Regions from separate parts of the Janthinobacterium sp. BJB446 genome, predicted to be linked through region 2. Evidence: predicted binding sites of a transcription regulator. Region 2 holds the regulator's gene; the other holds the start of a gene.
The links. The regulator sigma-54, encoded in region 2, starts transcription at its own class of promoters, with help from an activator protein. The targets are predictions, from matches to a motif close to TGGCANGNAANCTGCTTT.
Positions count from the first base shown of each region.

Region 1 (7,596 bases), on a different contig from region 2:
ATACTGAGCGCGCGGCTCACGATTCCTGATGCTTGGGGAGGGTGTGGCAGGGGCGCATGCCGCGCCGGCGCTCGGGCAGGCGGCGCCATGGGGCGGTGCGATGTGGCGGGAAGGAGGGGGCGCAGCGTGGCCCCGCGAAATTACAGCGCGTTGAGCGGAATCTTCAGGTAGCGCACGCCGTTGTCTTCCGGCTCGGGCAGCTTGCCCGCATTGATGTTGACCTGGATGGCGGGCAGGATCAGTGTCGGCATGTCGAGGGTGGCGTCGCGGCTGGTGCGCATGGCCACGAACTGCTCTTCCGTGATGCCGTCGCGCAAGTGGATGTTGCCGGCGCGCTGCTCGGCCACCGTCACTTCCCAGCGCGCCTCGCGGCCGTTGGGCGGGTAGTCGTGGCACATGAACAGCCGCGTCTGCGGCGGCAGCGCCAGCAATCGCTGCGCGGAGCGGTACAGCAGGGCAGCGGAACCGCCGGGAAAGTCGCAGCGGGCCGAGCCCACGTCCGGCATGAACAGGGTGTCGCCGACAAACACGGCGTCGCCGATCTGGTACGCCAGGTCGGCCGGCGTATGGCCGGGCACATGCAGGGCGCGTACTTCCAGCTTGCCGATATGAAACACCTGGTCTGGCGCGAACAGCTGGTCGAACTGCGAGCCGTCGGCCCTGGCGTCATCCTGGTGGTAGACGGCCGCGAACGCCTGCTGCACCGTCTGGATGGCGGCGCCGATGGCCACGTCGCCGCCCAGCTGCTGCTGCAGGTAGGGCGCGGCGGAAAGATGATCGGCGTGCGCGTGGGTTTCCAGCAGCCAGCGGCATTGCAAGCCGTGTTCGCGCACGAAGGCGATCACCTTGTCGGCCGAGGAGGTGGACGTGCGCCCCGCCTTGGGGTCGTAGTCGAGCACGGAATCGATGATGGCGCAGTCCCGGCCATCGGCCTCGTACACAACATAGGTGACGGTGGCGGTGGCGGGGTCGAAGAAAGCTTGGATTTGTGGAGTCATCACGGCGGCAAGGGGCGGGCAAGGGAGGGACAGGGAATGGCATTATATCGCCAGAGTTTGCCCAAAAAATGTTGAAAATTGACATTTAACATGCGAAAAACAGATAAGCGGGCGCGCATGCGCCTGGCACAGTCGTGCGCACCCTGGCGCTTGCAGCATGGTAACCTCATTCTTACAAGGAGGAATTCATGAACGATATCACTGCACGCAGCGAACAATACCGCGGTTTTACGATTTCGGTGACCCCGCAAAAGGATAACGACGATTTATGGGATTTCACCTACCGCCTGCAGCGCGAAGGCGAACCCGAGGCACAGGCGATCACGCGCAGCCGCACCCTGGGCGGCTACGCGGCCCCGGAGACGGCTTGCACGGCTGGCCTGGAAGTGGCCAGGACGGAAGTGGATAATCTGCTGCGCCCTTGAGCCGGCGTAAATCGTTTAGCCCGATTGCCCGCTGGCGCGTGAAACACATCGCTGCCAGTCGCGCTTCATGCTACGATTTCCACTATTGAGTCAGTCACGAAGGAGGCACCCCATGGATAGCAGTTCTAAAATTCACTATAAAGGCTGGGAAATCGTTCCCCTGGCCGTGCCCACCACCGACGGCAAATGGTCGGCCAGTTGCGATATCGAGCGCGCCACCGCGGAAGGCCTGGAAGTGTTCGAAGGCTCGACCATGCAATTCGTGCGCGACGACGAGGAGGGCGCCATTGCCGCCGCCTGCGAAGAAGCCGTGCGCCAGATCGACAACATCATCGCCAACCCGCTGGTGCGGCTGGCCTAGTTTGCCTTCGCACTATCTGTCGCAGTCCCTGTATTACTCAGCCGGCGCCCGCCGGCTGTTTTTATTGCGCGTCTTGCCAGCCTTGGCCTTCATCCCCGCTGTTCTCCTGTTTGTTGCATGTTTCATGCTATGTTTCAAAGTGGATTAAATGAAACATAATTGAAACATCCTTGACGCCAAACGTGACATCGCTGCTCCGCTGCGTGACAGCGCACGATGCCCGGCACATGGCCGTCTTGCCCACATTTTCACTCTGCGGCAGATGGTGTCGCCCCTGGCCGGCGGGTCCTGGCACGGCATTTGCAATACTGATGCTCATAGCCACTCCGTGAAACATTCGGGAACATCCGAAACCCATAAGGTGAACACATGACTCAATACTCCGCAGGTGCCGCATTCCGCAAGGCCGTCCAGGAAGAATCCCCGTTGCAAGTCGTCGGCGCCATCAACGCCAACCACGCCTTGCTGGCCAAGCGCGCCGGTTACAAGGCCATCTATCTGTCCGGCGGCGGTGTCGCGGCCGGCTCGCTGGGCTTGCCCGACCTGGGCATTTCCAGCCTGGATGACGTGCTGACCGATATCCGCCGCATCACCGACGTGTGCGACCTGCCGCTGCTGGTTGACGCCGACACGGGTTTCGGTTCGTCCGCCTTCAACGTGGCGCGCACCGTGAAATCGATGATCAAGTTTGGCGCGGCGGGCCTGCATATCGAAGACCAGGTGGGCGCCAAGCGCTGCGGCCACCGTCCGGGCAAGGAAATCGTCAGCAAGGAAGAAATGGTCGACCGCATCAAGGCGGCCGTCGATGCGCGCACGGACCCGAATTTCGTCATCATGGCGCGCACCGATGCGCTGGCCGTCGATGGCCTGGAAGCGGCGCTCGAGCGCGCTGTCGCCTGCGTCGAAGCGGGCGCCGACATGATCTTCCCGGAAGCCATCACGGACCTGGACATGTACGCCACGTTCGCCAAGGCCGTCAACGTGCCGATCCTGGCCAACATCACGGAATTCGGATCCACGCCGCTGTTCACGCTGGACGAATTGCGCAGCGCCCACGTGGGCCTGGCCTTGTATCCGCTGTCGGCCTTCCGCGCCATGAACAAGGCGGCGGAAAACGTCTACCAGGCGCTGCGCCGCGATGGCACGCAAAAGAACGTCGTCGACACCATGCAGACGCGCATGGAGCTGTATGAATCGATCAATTACCATGATTTCGAGCAAAAGCTCGACGCGCTGTTCGCCGCGCAAAAGAAATAAACAGAAGCAGGGGCCGCATGCCGGCCCCGCAGTGACGCAACCGAGACTAGTCAATTTTTGGAGAAATCAATGAACGCACCGCAAGCCGCCACTTTCAAGCCTAAAAAATCCGTCGCCCTGTCCGGCGTCACCGCCGGCAACACGGCGCTGTGCTCGGTCGGCAAGACCGGCAACGATTTGCACTACCGCGGCTATGACATCCTGGACGTGGCCGACAGCTGCGAGTTCGAGGAAATCGCCTACCTGCTGGTGCACGGCAAGCTGCCCACCAGCGCCGAACTGAAAGGCTACAAGGCCAAACTGAAATCCTTGCGCGGCCTGCCGTCCGCCGTCAAAGCCGCGCTGGAAGCCTTGCCCGCCGCCGCGCACCCGATGGACGTGATGCGCACGGGCGTGTCCGTGCTGGGCTGCACCTTGCCGGAAAAAGACGACCATAACGCGCCAGGCGCGCGCGACATCGCCGACCGCCTGATGGCGTCGTTCGGCTCCATGCTGCTGTACTGGTACCACTATAGCCATAACGGCAAGCGCATCGAAGTGGAAACGGACGACGACTCGATCGGCGGCCACTTCCTGCACCTGCTGCATGGCGAAAAACCGTCGGCGTCGTGGGAAAAAGCCATGCATACGTCGCTGATCCTGTACGCGGAACACGAATTCAACGCTTCGACCTTTACCAGCCGCGTGATCGCCGGCACGGGTTCGGACATCCACTCGGCCATCACGGGCGCCATCGGCGCGCTGCGCGGCCCGAAACACGGCGGCGCGAACGAAGTGGCGCTGGAGATCCAGAAACGCTACGACAACGCCGACGAAGCGGAAGCGGATATCCGCGAGCGCGTGGCCAACAAGGAAGTGGTGATCGGCTTCGGCCACCCCGTCTACACGATCTCCGACCCGCGCAACGTCGTCATCAAGGAAGTGGCGCGCAATCTGTCGCTGGAAGCCGGTTCCACGAAAATGTTCGACATCGCCGAGCGCCTGGAATCGGTCATGTGGGAAATCAAGAACATGTTCCCTAACCTGGACTGGTTCTCGGCCGTGTCGTACCACATGATGGGCGTGCCGACGGCGATGTTTACGCCGCTGTTCGTCATCTCGCGCACCTCGGGCTGGGCCGCGCACATCATCGAGCAGCGCATCGACAACAAGATCATCCGCCCGAGCGCCAACTACGTGGGCCCGGAAGACCTGGAATTCGTGCCGATCAAGGACCGCAAATAATGAGCATCAAGATGAATACCTTGCACCGCAAATCCTTGCCGGGCACCCAGCTAGACTACTTCGATACGCGCGCCGCCGTCGATGCGATCCAGCCAGGCGCCTACGCCACCTTGCCCTATACCTCGCGCGTACTGGCCGAAAACCTCGTGCGCCGCTGCGACCCGGCCACCCTGGACGCTTCGCTGAGCCAGTTCATCGAACGCCGCCGCGACCTCGATTTCCCCTGGTTCCCCGCGCGCGTCGTCTGCCATGACATCCTGGGCCAGACGGCCCTGGTCGACCTGGCCGGCTTGCGCGACGCCATCGCGGCCCAGGGCGGCGACCCGGCCCTCGTCAATCCGGTGGTCCCCACGCAGCTGGTGGTCGACCATTCGCTGGCCGTCGAATGCGGCGGTTTCGACCCGGACGCCTTCGCCAAGAACCGCGCCATCGAAGACCGCCGCAACGAAGACCGTTTCGACTTCATCGACTGGACGAAAAAAGCGTTCAAGAACGTCGACGTGATCCCTCCGGGCAACGGCATCCTGCACCAGATTAACCTCGAGCGCATGTCGCCCGTGATCCAGGTGCAGGACGGCGTGGCCTATCCCGACACCCTGGTGGGCACGGATTCGCACACGCCCATGGTCGATGCGCTGGGCGTGATCGCCATCGGCGTGGGCGGCCTGGAAGCGGAAAGCGTGATGCTGGGCCGCGCCTCGTGGATGCGCCTGCCCGACATTATCGGCGTCAAGCTGACGGGCAAGCCGCAGCCGGGCATCACGGCCACGGACACGGTGCTGGCGCTGACGGAATTTCTGCGCAAGCAGAAGGTCGTCTCGTCCTACCTGGAATTCTTTGGCGAAGGCGCTTCGCACCTGACCCTGGGCGACCGCGCCACGATTTCCAACATGGCGCCGGAATTCGGCGCCACGGCCGCCATGTTCTACATCGACGCGCAAACCATCAAATATCTGAAACTGACGGGCCGCGACGACGAACTGGTGAAGCTGGTGGAGCTGTATGCCAAAGAGACGGGCCTGTGGGCCGACAGCCTGGCCGACGCGCAGTACGAGCGCGTGTTGAGCTTCGACCTGTCGTCCGTCGTGCGCAATATCGCCGGCCCATCGAACCCGCACAACCGCGTGCCGACGTCGGAACTGGCCGCGCGCGGGATTTCCGGCGTGGTGGAAGACGAACCGGGCAAGATGCCGGACGGCGCCGTCATCATCGCGGCCATCACCAGCTGCACCAATACGAACAATCCGCGCAACATGATCGCGGCCGGTCTGATCGCGCGCAATGCGAACCGCCTCGGCTTGACGCGCAAGCCGTGGGTGAAATCGTCGCTGGCGCCCGGCTCGAAAACCGTGGAACTGTACCTGCAGGAAGCGGGCCTGATGCCGGAACTCGAAACACTGGGCTTCGGCGTGGTGGCTTTCGCCTGCACCTCGTGCAACGGCATGTCGGGCGCGCTCGACCCCGTGATCCAGGATGAAGTGGTGTCGCGCGACCTGTACGCCACGGCCGTCTTGTCGGGCAACCGCAACTTCGACGGCCGCATCCACCCATATGCGAAGCAGGCTTTCCTCGCTTCGCCGCCGCTGGTGGTGGCCTACGCAATCGCCGGCACCATCCGCTTCGATATCGAAAAGGATGTGCTGGGCCATGATGCGGACGGGAAGGCTATCCTGCTGAAGGATATCTGGCCGTCTGACGAGGAAATCGACGCCATCGTCGCTTCCAGCGTCAAGCCGGAGCAGTTCCGCAAGGTGTATATCCCCATGTTCGCCAAGCAGGCGGACGACGGCATCAAGGTCAGCCCCCTGTACGACTGGCGTCCGCAGACGACGTATATCCGCCGTCCGCCATACTGGGAAGGCGCGCTGGCTGGCGCTCGCCCATTGAAAGGCATGCGTCCCCTGGCCGTTTTGGGCGACAACATCACGACCGACCACTTGTCGCCATCGAACGCCATCATGCTCGATAGCGCGGCCGGCGAATACCTGGCGAAGATGGGCTTGCCGGAGGAAGACTTCAATTCCTACGCCACGCACCGGGGCGACCATCTGACGGCGCAGCGCGCCACGTTTGCCAACCCGACCCTGAAGAACGAGATGGTCATCGAGGATGGCAAGGTCAAGGCCGGTTCGCTCACGCGCATCGAACCGGAAGGCACGATTTCACGCATGTGGGAAGCCATCGAGGTGTACATGGAGCGCAAGCAGCCATTGATCATCATCGCCGGCGCCGACTACGGCCAGGGTTCCTCGCGCGACTGGGCCGCCAAGGGCGTGCGCCTGGCCGGCGTGGAAGCTATCGTGGCCGAAGGCTTCGAGCGCATCCACCGCACCAACCTGGTGGGCATGGGCGTGCTGCCGCTGGAATTCCTCCCTGGCGTGAACCGCAAGACCCTGGGCCTGGACGGCAGTGAAACCTACGACGTCGCCGGCGAGCGCACGCCGCGCTCCAGCTTGACCTTGTTGATCCATCGCAAGAACGGCGACACGGTGGAAGTGCCCGTCACCTGCCGCCTCGACACGGCGGAAGAGGTGTCGATCTACGAGGCCGGCGGCGTCTTGCAGCGCTTTGCGCAGGACTTTTTGGAGTCCTCAAAAGCCGCGTAAACGGGTAGGTCGGATTAACGTAGCGTAATCCGACAATATTTGTGAAAAACCCGCCAACAATGTGTCGGATTACGCGTGGCGATGCCACGCTAATCCGACCTACTTTCGGACAGACAATGACTCACATCCCCCAAATCAAGATCCCCGCCACCTACATGCGCGGCGGCACCAGCAAGGGCGTGTTCTTCCGCCTGCAGGACCTGCCCGCCAGCGCGCAAGTGCCGGGCGCGGCGCGCGATGCGCTGCTGCTGCGCGTCATCGGCAGCCCCGACCCGTACGGCAAGCAGATCGACGGCATGGGCGGCGCCACGTCGAGCACCAGCAAGACGGTGATCCTGGCAAAAAGTAGCAAGCCGGAGCACGACGTCGACTACCTGTTCGGCCAGGTCTCCATCGACAAGCCTTTTGTCGACTGGAGCGGCAATTGCGGCAACCTGTCGGCCGCCGTCGGCTCGTTCGCCATCGCAAGCGGACTGGTGGACGCCGCCCGCGTGCCGCAAGACGGCATCGCCACGGTGCGCATCTGGCAAGCCAATATCGGCAAGACCATCATCGCCCATGTCCCCATGACGCATGGCGAAGTACAGGAAACGGGCGACTTCGAACTCGATGGCGTGACTTTTCCGGCCGCCGAAGTAAAACTGGAATTCCTCGATCCGGCCGCGGAGGAAGAGGGGGGCGGTGGCGCCATGTTCCCTACTGGCAACCTCGTCGATGACCTCGAC
Region 1 is NZ_PDZK01000001.1:2,332,285-2,339,880, reverse strand. Features, by position in the region: gene CSQ92_RS10290 (MBL fold metallo-hydrolase) at 141-998, opposite strand; gene CSQ92_RS10285 (hypothetical protein) at 1,187-1,423, shown strand; gene CSQ92_RS10280 (hypothetical protein) at 1,536-1,784, shown strand; gene prpB (methylisocitrate lyase) at 2,154-3,041, shown strand; gene prpC (bifunctional 2-methylcitrate synthase/citrate synthase) at 3,111-4,265, shown strand; gene acnD (Fe/S-dependent 2-methylisocitrate dehydratase AcnD) at 4,277-6,871, shown strand; gene prpF (2-methylaconitate cis-trans isomerase PrpF) at 6,988-7,596, shown strand, end outside.
Region 1: a site for sigma-54 is predicted at 2,074-2,091, ahead of prpB (methylisocitrate lyase). Genes of this name have one in related genera too.

Region 2 (7,596 bases):
GAGTGAAGCCCTATGCGTAAGCCAGGAGGCGCCCATCGCTGGCGCATGATTTTTACCGTGCTGGGCGCGGTTGTTGTCGCGCTGGGCAGCTTTTGGCTGCTCGAGGTGATGAACAAGAATAGCCAGGACATCACTGCCAGCAAGCATCTGGATGAGCCCGACTATTTCATCACCAATTTCAGCCTGGTGCGCATGGACTTGACGGGCAAGCCCAGCTATATCGTGTCGGGCACCAAGCTCACGCATTATCCGCTGGACGATTCGTCCGATATCGACCGGCCCTTCGTGCGCAAGCTCACGCCAGGCATGCCACCGATGAACATGAATGCGGAACTGGCGCATATCGACCAGGACAATACCCGGCTGCAACTGCACCGCAATGTCGTGATCGACCGCGTGGCCAGTCCGAAGGCGCAGAACCTGACAGTCAAGACGGAAGCGTTGACGGTGTTCCCGGATGAGGAAAGAATGGAAACGGACGTGCCTGTCGATATCCTGACAGGCACCTCGCGTCTCAATGGCATCGGCATGAAAGCCAATAACGCCACCGGCGTGGTGGAAGTGCAGAATGCGCTGCGCATGGTCCTCCCGCCGAAACCGCGCCCGGCCGCGGCGGCAAAATGACAGAATGAAACAAGGAAACCATACTATGAAGAACATCTTGCTGTTGACCGTATTTTCCCTGGCCATCATGGGCGTGGCGCATGCCGAGAAGGCCGATTCCGAGAAGGAAGCCGTCATCACGGCACGTAGCGGCCACGTCGATGACATCAAGCAGGTGCGCACCCTGACGGGCGACGTCGTGCTGGTCAAGGGGACCCTGACCATGAAGGCGGGGCGCGCCGTGATCACGGAAGATCCGCAAGGCTACCAGTTCATTACCTTCTGGGCCGATCCCGGCAAGCTCGCCACCTTCCGCCAGAAGCGCGATGGCGCGGGCGACCTGTGGGTGGAAGGCGAAGCGGAGCGCGTGGAATACGACAACAAGACGGAAGTGGTGAAACTGTTTTCCAGGGCCAAGCTGACGCGCCTGGAAGGCACGAAAGTGACCGACGTGGCCAATGGCGCCTTCATCTCGTATGACAGCCGCAAGGAAGTGTTTACGATGGAAAATTCCAACAGCGGCACCAGCACCCCGGATGGCGGCAGCGTGCGCATGGTGATCCAGCCGAAAACCAAGGCACCGGCGGCGGAGAAAGCGCCGGCCACGCCTGCGCCAGGAAAGAAATAATGGACAATACTCGTTGCGGCAGCACCCTGATCGTTCGCGGGCTGCAAAAAACCTATGGCAAGCGGCAAGTCGTGCATGATGTCTCGCTGCAAGTCGAATGCGGCGAAGTGGTGGGGCTGCTGGGCCCGAACGGCGCCGGCAAGACCACCTCGTTCTACATGATCGTCGGCCTGGTGCCGTCCGATGGCGGCAGCATCGATATCAGCGGCGTGGACATCTCCAGCCTGCCGATCCACCGCCGCGCGCAGATGGGCCTGTCCTACCTGCCGCAGGAAGCGTCCGTCTTCCGCAAGCTGACGGTGGAAGACAATATCCGCGCCGTGCTGGAAATCCAGACCGTCGAAGGCCGTCCGCTGACGAAGGCCGAGATCGAGGTGCGCCTGGATAAATTGCTGGCCGACTTGCAGATTGAAAAGCTGCGCGAGAACCAGGCCCTGTCCCTGTCGGGCGGTGAGCGCCGCCGCGTGGAAATCGCCCGCGCGCTGGCCACCGATCCCCGGTTCGTGCTGCTCGACGAACCGTTTGCCGGTGTCGATCCGATCGCCGTGATCGAGATCCAGCGCATCGTACGCTTCTTGAAGGAGCGCAATATCGGCGTGCTGATCACCGATCATAATGTGCGCGAGACGCTGGGTATCTGCGACCGTGCCTACATCATCAACCAGGGCTCGGTACTGGCGTCGGGACGCCCCGACGACATCATCGCGAACGAGTCGGTACGCCGGGTCTATCTGGGCGAACACTTCCGCATGTAAGCCAATGAAACAATCATTGCAGCTGCGCACTTCGCAGCACCTGGCACTGACGCCGCAGTTGCAGCAATCGATACGCCTGTTGCAATTGTCTACCCTGGAATTGCACCAGGAACTAGAGCAACTGCTGACGGACAATCCCTTGCTCGAACGCCTCGATGATCCGCTCGACCGTTCGCTGCGCCTGCTGTCCGATGGCGCCTTGAGTTCCACGGCAGCGCCGGCCGAAGCACCGTCCCAGCCGCCGGGCCAGGAAGCGCCCGCAGCGCCGGCCGAAGCGGAAACCTTTGATGGCGATGCCGGCGAGGGTCCGGCCGCCGCGGATGGCGGCGACAGCGACTGGAGCGAGGCGAGCCGCGGCAAGGCGCCCGACGACGAAGATTCGCGCCCGCAACTCGAAGCCCATCACTGCACCCTGCGCGAACACCTGATGGAGCAGATGCGCGTGACGGTGCTCGAATTGCGCGACCGCGCGCTGGTCGAGTTGATTATCGATGCGCTCGACGACAATGGCTACCTGGAAGAGTCGCTCGACGACATCCTGGCGCGCCTGCCGGAAGAGCTGGAAATCGATGCCGACGAGATGCGCACGGCCTTGTCTCTCTTGCAAAGTTTCGATCCGCCCGGCGTGGGCGCGCGCAATGCGTCCGAATGCCTGGCGCTGCAAATCAAGCGCTTGCCGCACATCGCCATGGTGACGCGCCGCATGGCCCTCGTCATCGTGGAAAAGCACCTGGCCTGGTTTGCCCAGCGCGATTTCAACAAGCTGAAAAAAGCCCTCGATTGCGACGATGAAGACTTGCGCGAAGCGCAGACGGTGATTCGCCAGTGCAATCCGCATCCGGGCGCCGTGTTCGCCTCGGACGTCTCCGATTACGTGGTGCCCGACGTCGTCGTCAAGCGCGCGCGCAATGGCTGGCAAGTGACCTTGAACAACGATGTCATGCCGCGCCTGCGCGTCAATGCCATGTACGCCAACTTGCTCAAGCAGGGCAAGGGCGAGGGCGCCATGGGCGCACAGTTGCAGGAAGCCAAGTGGCTGATCAAGAATATGCGCCAGCGCTTCGACACGATCCTGCGCGTGGCGCAGGCGATAGTAGAAAGACAAAAGAACTTTTTCTCGCATGGGGCCGTTGCCATGCGTCCCCTTGTGCTCCGTGAAATAGCTGATACACTGGGTTTACACGAGAGTACTATCTCGCGGGTAACAACTCAAAAGTACATGCTGACCCCGCACGGCATGTTCGAGTTGAAATATTTCTTTGGTAGCCACGTCGCCACCGAAGCGGGGGGCGAAGCGTCATCGACGGCGATACGGGCATTGATCGTGCAACTGACAGGAGCAGAAGACCCTAAAAATCCTTTATCCGACAGTAAGATTGCGGACATGCTGGGGGAACAAGGCATGGTGATTGCGCGACGTACTGTTGCCAAATACCGGGAAGCGTTGAAAATTCCGCCAGTGAGCCTGCGTAAGTGTTTGTAAGTTTTTTTCGGTTCCTCTGCGGGCCGGATAGGATGGACCGCACGAACCCGATCATCTTTAGGAGTGTGTATGAATCTCACCATCAGCGGACATCATCTCGAAGTGACACCAGCCATCCGTGAATACGTACAAACGAAGCTGGAGCGCGTGAAACGTCATTTCGATCAAGTCATCGATATCGCCGTGATTCTGACCGTGGATAACCTCAAAGAGAAAGAAAAACGTCAAAAGGCTGAAGTCAACCTGCGTTTGAGCGGCAAGACTGTCTATGTGGAAAGCTTGGCGCACGACCTGTACGCCGCGATCGATACCCTGATCGACAAGCTCGATAGGCAAGTGATGAAATACAAAACCAAAGTGCAAGGGCACGGTAAAGAGGCGATCAAGCATCTGCCAGACAACTCCGAGGAAGAAGCCGTCGTCGCCGTCTAAGGCCACCCGCTTCCAGCAGTTGTGATCAACTAAGGGCGCACATCTTGCGCCCTTTTTTGCGCCTGGACCTTTTGAGCGCAATGTTCGCCGCGCAGGGGCTAAAATGTTTGCACTTTCACTTCTTCCTGCCTGCCATGAGCGACTTCGTCCAGACTTCCATCCGCAACCGCACGGGCCATATCGTGCTCGACCGTCCGAAAGCCTTGAATTCCCTGTCGCTGGAGATGGTGCGCGCCCTGAGTGCGGCCCTGCTGGCCTGGCGCGACGATCCGCAGGTGGACGCCGTGGTGATCCGCTCCAGCAGTGAAAAGGCCCTGTGCGCCGGCGGCGACATCCGTTTCTTTTACGATGCGGGCCTGGCCACGCCGCAAGGCGGCAGTGCCTTGCTGGAGGATTTCTTTACGGAAGAATATGCTTTAAATCATTTAATTCATTTCTACCCAAAACCGTATATTGCCGTGATGGATGGCGTGGTGATGGGCGGCGGCATGGGCGTGGCGCAAGCCGGGCCGGGCAACCGCCTGCGCATCGTGACGGGCCGCACGCGCATGGCCATGCCGGAAGTCAATATCGGCTTGTTTCCGGACGTGGGCGGCAGTTATTTTCTATCCCGCCTGGCCGGCCAGCTGGGCCTGTACCTGGGCTTGACGGGCTTGACGATCAACGCGGCCGATGCCCTGTACACGGGGCTGGCCGATGTCTACGTGCCTGAGGCGCAGATGGGGGCGCTGCTGGACCTGTTCGAATCGACGCGGGGCGAGGCCTTGCCGGTGGCCATCAAGGCGCTGGCGGCGCCTTTCCAGGCCGAGGCGGGGGTGTCTCCCCTGGCCACGGCGCGCGCGGCGCTGGACCGCCATTTCGGCGCCCCTTCCGTGGCCGCCATCATGGCCTCGCTGGCGCAGGATGACAGCGCGTTCGCGGCCAAGGCGCTGGCGGCCATGCGCCAGCGTTCGCCCTTGATGATGTCGGTGACCCTGGAATTGCTGCAGCGGGGCGCCCACCTGGGCGTGGCCGATTGCCTGCGCATGGAGCGCACGGTGGTGCGCCACAATTTTGAACATGGCGAAGTGCTCGAGGGCGTGCGCGCGCTGGTGGTCGACAAGGACAATGCACCGCGCTGGAACCCTGCCAACCTGGACGACGTCGATGCGGCCATGGTGGCGCGCTTCTTTGCCCCCGTCTGGCCAGCCGCGGCGCATCCGCTGCGCCACCTCGACTAATTAGCTGCGTTCGCGGTGGCGCAGGACGACGCGTTCATTCGGGCCGAAATACTGCGCCAGCCGCTCCGCCATGTACACGGAGCGGTGCTGGCCGCCCGTGCAGCCCAGGGCCACCGTCAGGTAGCTGCGGTTGTCGGACTTGAATGACGGCAACCATTTCTCGATGAAGGCGCGGATGTCGGCCAGCAGTTCCAGCGCGCTCGGCTGCGCGTCGAGGAAGGCGATCACGGGCGCATCGCGGCCGTCGAGCGGGCGCAGCGCCAGGTCGTAATAGGGATTCGGCAAGGCCCGCACGTCGAAGACGAAATCGGCGTCCAGCGGCACGCCCAGCTTGAAGGCGAACGATTCGAAGAACAGGGTCAGCGGCGCGCGTTCGGAGGCGACGATATCCTTGATCCAGGCGCGCAGCTTGTTGGCGCTCAGTTCCGACGTGTCGATCACATGGCCCAGCTGTTCGATGGCTGACAGGCGTTCGCGTTCTTCCGAGATGCACTCGATCAGCGTGCGGCGACTGGCCGGATTCTGGTTCGGACGCAATTCGTGCGACAGCGGATGGCTGCGCCGCGTTTCCGAGAAGCGCGCCACCAGCGAATGCGTGGTGGCCGTCAAGAACATGACCTTGACGTCATGCCCCTGGTCGCGCAGCAGGGCCACATTGTGCGGCAGGCTGGTCAGCGACTCGGCGCTGCGCGCATCGACGGCGACGGCCAGTTGCGGTGTACCTTCGTCGAGCAGGGTCTGCACCAGGCTGGGCAGCAAGGCCGGCGGCAGGTTGTCGACACAATAGTAGCCGGTATCTTCCAGCACATTGAGCGCAACGGATTTACCGGAGCCGGATATTCCGGTGATAAGGACGATATGCATACGCCGATCATACAATAAAGATCGGCGCTCTGCTTCCAAGGCAATTATCTTTACAAATTATTGCAATTTGGAATGTGATATTGCCGGGATTGGCAGGGCGCTCTCGTCACGACCGTAGGTCGGCTTAGCGCGTCGCGCGTAAGCCGACACCGCGGCATGGGCCAACAATGTCGTCGGATTACGCACGGCGTTGCCGCGCTAATCCGACCTACTTGCTAATCGCCACTCATGGCGAGTCGTTGGTGCAGCAGGGAATTCACGCAGCACAGCTGCGTGCCTGCGTAACGGTTCGCCCTTGCAAGGGCGAACTCCTTGGCAACATTAATCGCCACTCATGGCGAGTCGTTGCCGCTCCATGAACTCCTGCAAGGTATCGATGCCGCGCAGTTGCAAAATCGTGTTGCGCACGGCCGCTTCCAGCAGTACGGCGATGTTGCGGCCGGCGGCGACGGGGATGACGACCTTGCGCACGGGCAAACCCAGCACGTCTTCCGTGGGGAACAGGAAAGGCAGGCGCTCGACTTCCTCTTCCAGCGCGTTGCGGCGCACCAGATGCACGATCAGTTTCAGGCGCATCTTGCGGCGCACGGCCGTTTCGCCAAAGATGGCCTTGATATCGAGCAAGCCCAGGCCCCGCACTTCCAGCAGGTTTTGCAGCAAAGGCGGGCAGCGGCCTTCGATCATGTTGGGCGCGATGCGCGAGAATTCGACGGCGTCATCGGCCACCAGGCCGTGGCTGCGCGAAATCAGTTCCAGCCCCAGCTCGCTCTTGCCCAGGCCCGAATCGCCCGTGATCAGCACGCCCACGCCCAGCACGTCCATGAACACGCCATGCATGATGATGCGTTGCGCCAGCTTTTTAGACAGGTAGACGCGCAGGAAGTCGATCACTTGCGCGGCCGGCAGCGGGGTGGAGAACAGGGGGATATTTTGCTCGTCGCAGATGGCGAGGATGTCGGGCGGCGTTTCCAGCCCTTGCGCGATGATCAGCGCGGGCGGACCGCCGGCGATCAGCTCGCCGATCACGTGGGTGCGCGTGTTGACCTTCAGGCGCTGGTAGTAATTGATTTCCTGGTGGCCGAAGACCTGGATGCGGCCCGGATGGATCAGGTTCAAGTGGCCCACCTGGTCGGCGGCCGACGAGACATCGCCCGAGATCAGGCGCTCGCCGCCGGGGAAGCCGGCGAACCAGCCCAGTTGCAGACTTTCACGATTGTCGTCGTACAGGCGTTGTATCGTCAGTGGCGTTTGCAACATGGCAGTCTTCTTCTTCAGGAGTGGAGGAATACCTGAAGTTTAACCCGCCGCTTGCAGACTAGGTTGCCAATTGACGATGCGCGAATGTACGGATTTCGGTTCCGGATCCGTGGCCAGTGCCGTGCGGAAGGCGTCATCGGAAAACATTTCAGCGATTTCCGACAGGATTTCCAGATGTTGCTGGGTGACATGATCGGGAATCAGCAGGAAAAACAGCAGATTGACAGGCTTGCCATCGGGCGACTCGAACGGAATCGGCTCGGCCAGGCGGACGAAGGCGCCCAGCGGCGATTTCAAGGTTTTGCTGCCCTTGACCCTGCCATGCGGCACGGCTACGCCATGGCCCAGACCAGT
Region 2 is NZ_PDZK01000007.1:52,249-59,844, reverse strand. Features, by position in the region: gene lptC (LPS export ABC transporter periplasmic protein LptC) at 13-624, shown strand; gene lptA (lipopolysaccharide transport periplasmic protein LptA) at 650-1,231, shown strand; gene lptB (LPS export ABC transporter ATP-binding protein) at 1,231-1,986, shown strand; gene CSQ92_RS26590 (RNA polymerase factor sigma-54) at 1,991-3,469, shown strand; gene hpf (ribosome hibernation-promoting factor, HPF/YfiA family) at 3,539-3,901, shown strand; gene CSQ92_RS26580 (enoyl-CoA hydratase/isomerase family protein) at 4,036-5,121, shown strand; gene rapZ (RNase adapter RapZ) at 5,122-5,985, opposite strand; gene hprK (HPr(Ser) kinase/phosphatase) at 6,307-7,242, opposite strand; gene CSQ92_RS26565 (PTS sugar transporter subunit IIA) at 7,282-7,596, opposite strand, start outside.